DNA from 3 places in the Paenibacillus germinis genome. Region 2 is predicted to be linked to each of the others. Evidence: riboswitches for the same ligand, from Rfam matches in the RefSeq annotation. Region 2 holds a riboswitch; each other region holds the start of a gene.
What was found. A riboswitch is a leader RNA that binds a small molecule or an ion and turns the genes downstream of it on or off. The one in region 2 is predicted to bind cyclic di-GMP.
Positions count from the first base shown of each region.

Region 1: linked by a shared signal. The riboswitch ahead of GC102_RS13985 (hypothetical protein) and the one ahead of GC102_RS40355 (transglutaminase-like domain-containing protein) in region 2 are both predicted to bind cyclic di-GMP.
Region 3: linked by a shared signal. The riboswitch ahead of GC102_RS40480 (stalk domain-containing protein) and the one ahead of GC102_RS40355 (transglutaminase-like domain-containing protein) in region 2 are both predicted to bind cyclic di-GMP.

Region 1 covers NZ_WHOC01000070.1:133,989-136,261, reverse strand. Annotated here, with positions in the region: gene GC102_RS13990 (MDR family MFS transporter) at 1-770, shown strand, start outside; cyclic di-GMP riboswitch class I at 881-975, shown strand; gene GC102_RS13985 (hypothetical protein) at 1,078-1,383, shown strand; gene GC102_RS13980 (exopolyphosphatase) at 1,519-2,273, shown strand, end outside.
Region 2 covers NZ_WHOC01000088.1:25,431-27,703, forward strand. Annotated here, with positions in the region: gene GC102_RS40355 (transglutaminase-like domain-containing protein) at 53-859, opposite strand; cyclic di-GMP riboswitch class I at 873-960, opposite strand; gene GC102_RS17630 (class D sortase) at 1,041-1,742, opposite strand; gene spoIIE (stage II sporulation protein E) at 2,035-2,273, opposite strand, start outside.
Region 3 covers NZ_WHOC01000198.1:107,987-110,259, reverse strand. Annotated here, with positions in the region: gene GC102_RS38335 (3D domain-containing protein) at 1-612, shown strand, start outside; cyclic di-GMP riboswitch class I at 809-903, shown strand; gene GC102_RS40480 (stalk domain-containing protein) at 960-2,273, shown strand, end outside.

The sequences.
Region 1 (2,273 bases), on a different contig from region 2:
CAGTCGGACCACTTTTGGGGGCCTTTTTCGCTACGATGAACGGTGCGCTGCCTTTTCTCATCACAGGAATCATTTATTTTATTTATGCGGTCACCCTTTACGCACTGCTCATCGCTTTTGGCATCAAGAAAATCGAGGGTGAGAAGAAATCTTCGGTTACCTTTGGTTCTGCTGTGCGAGTGATTCGCAGTGATATGACTTTTCGCTTGTATATCCTTGGTGGCATTATTGGTGCTATCGGATACTCCCAGGTGATGGTAACACTTTCGCAATATTTGGAGCAGAGTTTTGTCGATGGTGTGAAAATGTTTGCGATCTTGATGAGTGTGAATGCGATCGTCGTTATTGCCATGCAGATTCCACTTACACGTTTGGCAGAAAAGTACACGCCGCTTGTTGCAATTGTAATTGGCAACCTAATGTTTGCTCTAGGGGATGTTGGCTTTGCGTTTTCGCACTCGCTGGCATGGCTTATTATTTCGATGAGTATTTTCACGCTTGGCGAGATTCTAAATTACCCCGCTGCTAATATGTTGATTGACAAATTAGCTCCGGAGCATATGCGTGGCACGTATTTTGGCGCTCAAACATTAACGAACATAGGCCACTTTATTGGACCTTGGGTAGGTGGGTTCTTGCTCGTTTCTTATGGTGGAAATACGTTGTACGTTCTTATGGCTGTTCTTACGATTACGGGATCCATTTTCTACTGGAGAGGCTCAATTCGTCAAATGATGTTGAAAAATACGTCGAAAAAAGAAAATTTATGAAAAATATTGCAAAATTAGTTCTTAGGAACTATTCGATTTCAAAACGAGTTCCCGTATCCTTGAGAGAGTAGATATTTATTCTCTTAGCGACTTAGATATTTAGTAAGACATCTCGACAAAGGCAAAGCTGGCGAAAGCCAGTGACGCAAAGCTAAAGGGGCTTCCTTGTCCTGCAAACCGGACTCGCAGCCAGCCAGCCGCCGAACGATTGGGTATCAACATCAGAACCCCTCCGATCGGTTCACTATGGTGGGGTTTTTCTCTGTCATAACAAATTAATGTGAAAATAAAAGGAGGATCCAGCAGCATGCAATCAGAAGGAATACTACAAGAAGAACAAAAAGTGACTTCGCTATGTGGTAATCATGTTGCCCGTTTGGTGCCTTCCTCGGATGGACCAAAGCTCATGATTAATCGGGAAGTATACGCGTTAAATGAAGCTTGTTGGGATGTTGAAATGTTTCATGGGAGAAACAATAGCATCTTGATTTTCTACTGGAAGGGCGAGGTTAAGCTTTCTGTAAAAATGCCGCCGATGCCGCAAATTGAAGCATTTTTGACAAGACTTTATCAATGCTTATCATCCAAATTAAGAACGGTACAGCCTATATAGGCGTACCGTTTTTTTATTTCCAGCTGAAAGGGATTTATAAAGACAAAATGATTGTCACAAATTGACACGAGCTGATATAATGAATGTCGAAGGTTTTAGTAGTGCTTTGGAACTATTATTAGGGGGATACATAGCATGAGATTAATCACACGTTCGGATTTTGATGGCTTAGTATGCGCGATGCTTTTCAAAAAGTTAAACATGGTGGATGAAATGAAATTCGTCCATCCCAAAGATATGCAGGACGGTTTGATCGAGGTTTCGGAAAACGATATTTTGGCCAATGTCCCTTATGTAGCGGGTTGTGGCTTGTGGTTCGATCATCATTCCAGTGAACTTGAGCGGATGGGCGAAAAGGTTGAGTTCAAAGGGGAAACCCGAATCGCGCCAAGTGCGGCACGTGTTGTTTATGATTACTATGGAGGGCGTGAGACCTTCGGAGATATCGATGATATTATGCGCGGGGTGGATAAAGCGGATTCGGCACAGTTCAGCAAAGAAGATATTTTGAATCCAAGTGGATGGGATCTATTATCTTTTATCATGGATGCTCGAACGGGTTTAGGGCGCTATCGCGACTATCGGATTAGTAATTATCAATTGATGGAAGATCTTGTGGAGCACTGTGCAACGATGTCCGTTCATGAGATTATGGAATTGCCGGATGTGAAAGAGCGTGTGGCGCGATATTTTGAATTAGATGCTTTATATCGTGATATGCTTCAAACCTATACGCGGACGGAAGGCAATGTTATTATTACCGATCTTCGTGATGTGGAAACCATCTATCCAGGGAACCGTTTCATGGTGTATGCCCTTTATCCAGAGCAAAATATATCGATTTGGATCGTCGATGGCCGAAATAAACAAAACTGCGTCTTTGCTTGTGG
Region 2 (2,273 bases):
AAAGCACAAAAAAACCTGTTCTCAGTTATGAGATCAGGTTTCATCCATTCATTTAATATATTTTCGATATCTTATAATTAGAATCATTTTTTATAATATCTATCGTTTCACCGGCTTGTATATGAACAGCGTCATACGTGGTATCGATCGTTACCCATTCCTGACTTTCCTTTAAGAAGACTTGATTCCACGCATGATAAGTATCTGGCGCATGGTTTTCATATCCCATAACCAGACGGGTTGGAATCCCCTCGCTTCTTGCCATTGCCGCAAAAGTAGCTGAAAAGTCATAACAAATTCCCTTGGACGCTGCGTAGACCATATCCAGATTAGGTACGTAACTATCTGCTGCAGTTTGGGCCTTCTCATAATCATACTGAAAATGTGTCGTGATATAGCCATATATGGCTTTTATTTTGTCGAAATCCGTTTCCTTATTCCCAGCCAATTGCTTAGCCTCCACGACTGCCTTCGATTCATCGTTCCAATCGATCAACGGAATGGACTGCAGAAATACGGTATTCTCGTCTTCCATTTCTAAATCTATTTGTTCTTGCTCAACAACTTTGTATTTATTAGCTCCTATGGACTCTCCAATCAGTACTTTATATGAGCCGTTTCCTAGTTGCAAAGGGTACTGATCTCCTTCTTCAAAGGTGTAGTCATATTTGATATTTTCTCTCATAATTCGTACGAGAACTTTGGTATTCTTAGCGTTTGAATAATTTACCGAGATAATCCCTTTATTCAGAGCATCTTTATCAATCACGGAAGGATTGGAAGCTGCAAATATCCCTTGTGGAGCAAGAGTAAACAGAAACGTTGCAATGATCGCTCGTATAATCGGCCTTTTGAACACAAAAAAATCCCCTTTCGGTAACTGGCTGCCAACTTAGTTCGGCTAAGGAAGGCCCTTTAGTTTTGCGTCTCTAGTTTTCGCTAGATTTGCCTTTATCGGAGGAACGCACCGAATCCCTTATAATTACTATAGTGCAATCTTAACATAGGCTTGTCTCTCTGAATAGACAAAATATTACATGTTATTCCTTAGACTGCACCATGATTCCTTTAATCGCTATACGATGAGTCGGATTTTCCATAGGATGGCAAGTTATTAGCGTAATCTCCCGATCTTTGCCATTGCCCTTCAGCACCCAGACATCCTCTGGGAGGACATACTGTTTGTCCACTACTTTGTAAATATACGTTTTGCTCCCTGTATTCACTTCTATGAAATCCCCTTCGGTGACTTCATCTAATCTATTAAAATTTTTCCCGTAGGTCAGGTTTCGATGACCCGCAATGGCATAGTTACCAACTGCTCCTACTTTGCCTGTTTTGGCAATACTGGCAACGGAAATCTTCAAATTATTCACGGTTGCATCTGTCAGAATAGGGAGCTTCAGATCAATTTTATCGATAGTGAGAACACCTTCTATATTCTTCTGCGGCAAAGTAACTGGCCTCGGCGTCGTTTTCACGGCCAAAGGGCTTGGTTGGCTGCTCGGCTGGCTGCTTGTCGGCAGAGCTTCCGCTACGGGACTGGAAGAAGGCACGACTAACCCCGCATCTGTCTCCTCCTCAATGTCAGAGCCTGTCTGATCCATATCCTGCAGATTTTCCTGCCATTGTTTCAAAATTTTATTCTGCTGATAGCTCTCATAATGATCGTTTAACGTTGGATAGAGAAAAATGATAATCCCAAGAACGATAATTAACAGTGATAGCTTTTTTCTTATCACCAGTGGTACCACCTTTCTCTTGGATCTCATGCACCAATGATAGTCTGACAGTCTTAGGATGCTTTGGCATCATATAAAGCTCTGACAACTTAGAATTTTATTGAAATCACTAGATTTGGAATAATTAGTTAACACACATATTCATAAGTTAAACATGATTTGAATTCTAAGTGCAACTTCGAAGTGAAAATTTTCCAATTTCAAATATGCAGCGTCCGCTATGCACTAAAGGGAATCGCTGCACATAAAAAGCCATAACAGCAAATGAGCTGTTATGGCTTCTATTTCTCCATTAACTAACCGTCTTGGGACGCTCCATTCGCGTAATTCCTGGCCAGCGGAATGTGGCCCACTCGGGCTGCCTCTTCTCGACTCGTGCCACAACGACAGTCATATCATCTTGAATTTCGCCATGATGGTGACGGAAAATCCTTTCTAATAGACAGTCCGCAAAATCCTGCGGCATCGTCGTATCAATTTCCTGAATCATCCGCTTCATCCACATCTCTTTGTTTACAGCATGTCCCGGTG
Region 3 (2,273 bases), on a different contig from region 2:
TACCCTGAAAGTGAAGATGGGGGGGAATTACCTCCTACGTATAGTATGGCAAGAAATGCAGCTCCTGTGGAAGAAGCCGCTCAAGCTGAGCTTGTTCAGCCTAAGACGCAGTACCAAGTGGACCGCGGAGATACACTGTTCAAAATTGCACGTGATTTTGGCGTAACCGTAGATGACCTTATCAGCTCTAACAATATTCAAAATCCGAACCAGCTAACGATTGGTCAAAGTTTAACGATTCCGAAGACTGAATCAGAGATTGGTTTACCAAATGGTCAAAAGAAAATTATCAAAAAAGTGTTGAACACAACCCTTACAGCTTATACGGCTGGTGTTGAATCAACAGGTAAAAAGGCTTCCCATCCCATGTACGGCATCACATTTAGTGGTCTTAAAGCCAAAGAAGGACGTACGATCGCCGTGGACCCGGCTGTTATCCCTTTAGGATCTACAGTGTTCATTGACGGTATAGGTATTCGTAAAGCAGAGGATATAGGTTCGGCTATTCGCGGTTCGAGAATTGATGTATTCATGAATGATCTAAATGACGCTCAAGAATTCGGCGTAAAGAAGAATGTGAAAGTCTATCTGCTAGATAGAGAGAATATTTAAGTCAGAAATTTATCAGGGCAAAGGTCAACCGGGACATAAGGTTGGCCTTTTTTGTGTGATATCACACACTTTGTGCATGTATTTCCTCTTTTTTGTAGAAAAGTGTTGAATTTTGAAAAAACGTGGATTAATATGGAAAACAGTCAGTTCTATATAACTAGTTCCAATGAGTAAAAATACCTAAAAACCAAGCGATAATGAACAAAGGCAAATCCATCGAAAGGTGGAGACGCAAAGCCACGGGTCTAAGCCATGAGTCACGTTTCATGGGACGATAGCCGGGTTGCTCTATTGAGCTTGGTTTTTTGTGTTATTTTAACATGGAGATTGAGAAGGAGCGAGTGCGTGTGGGGTTTATAGGAAAGAAATTATGGGTGCTTATCTTGATGGTTGTCATCGGTGCAGGGTCTTTAGTTTTACTGCCAAAAAGCGCCTTCGCGGAGTTATTCACCTCAACGGACAAGCTTACCGAGTACACGCTACCTGAGTCTGAAGCGAAGATCACAGGCAATCAGATGGTGTACATAGGCAAAGATAATATAGGTTGGGAGCAGGTATTCAGTCGCAACCTAGAGACCGGAGAATTGAAGCAACTTACTGACACCAAGAAGTTTAAGAAATACTTATCTGCAGGAGGAGGCTACGCTGTCTATTTGGAGGACCAAAAGCATGTTATGCTTGTCAATCTTCTAACCGGTGAAGTAACCGAGACTGAAATCCCTCCATATCCCTATGATCAATTTGCCACTGATGGGAAATATGTTGTTTTCTACAAACCGCTTGAAGGGACGTTCAGGGCTTATAACTTAGAAACTAAAGTAATCAAAGAAATCGGAAAAGGCAGAAGGGCTTTAATTGAAAATGGTATTGTCGTCTATATTAGCGAGAAGGGAAGCTTAGAACGCTATAACGCAACGGATGGATTGTCCAGAACATTGTACAAGCCAACAGAAGGTTATATCAGGAATGATAAGAAATTTGCATTTGACGGCAAAAACGTTATCTGGATACATGCATTTACTTCCAAGCCAGATTATGAGACAAGGATGCTGAATGTCGAGGATATCGACACCGTACCAAAGGTACTAAGCACCTTCAAGGAATTAGGAGATCTTTTCTCGCAAGTATCCATTGGTACTGGTATAGCGGCATGGCCGGAGTTCAAAAATGGAGCTAACCATATTGTCGCTGCCGATCTTACTTCAAAACAAACGGGCATTGTTGGAGACAACGAGATCCTCGTTGGCATCTACAACGACCAGCTTGTACTGAGAATGAAGGACGAAACCATCCAACTTCGCCAGCTCAAAAAGACAGGTGAAGGTCAGGTAGCAGACACGCTTGTTTCGGCTGTTCCTTATTTCTATAGTGTCCCTACTGGTGTCAGAGAAAGTATCGGGAAATTGGGTTATATTAAAAAACTGTCTACACAGGACGATAGCGTAACCGTATACTCACCGAAAGACCCGGAATCTGATTTTTATGAAGCTGTCACAATTGACTTCAAGGATGATAAAGATTTAGCGCTTACCAAAGCACTTAAGCCTGGCCAAAAAATGGTCAGCTACCCGTGGGCTGTGTCCTATGAGTCGAGGGATGACGTCTTGAAGCTCTCGATGACTTATATGAAGGAAAGAGTTCCTGCAGGAGGTCTGAACAAA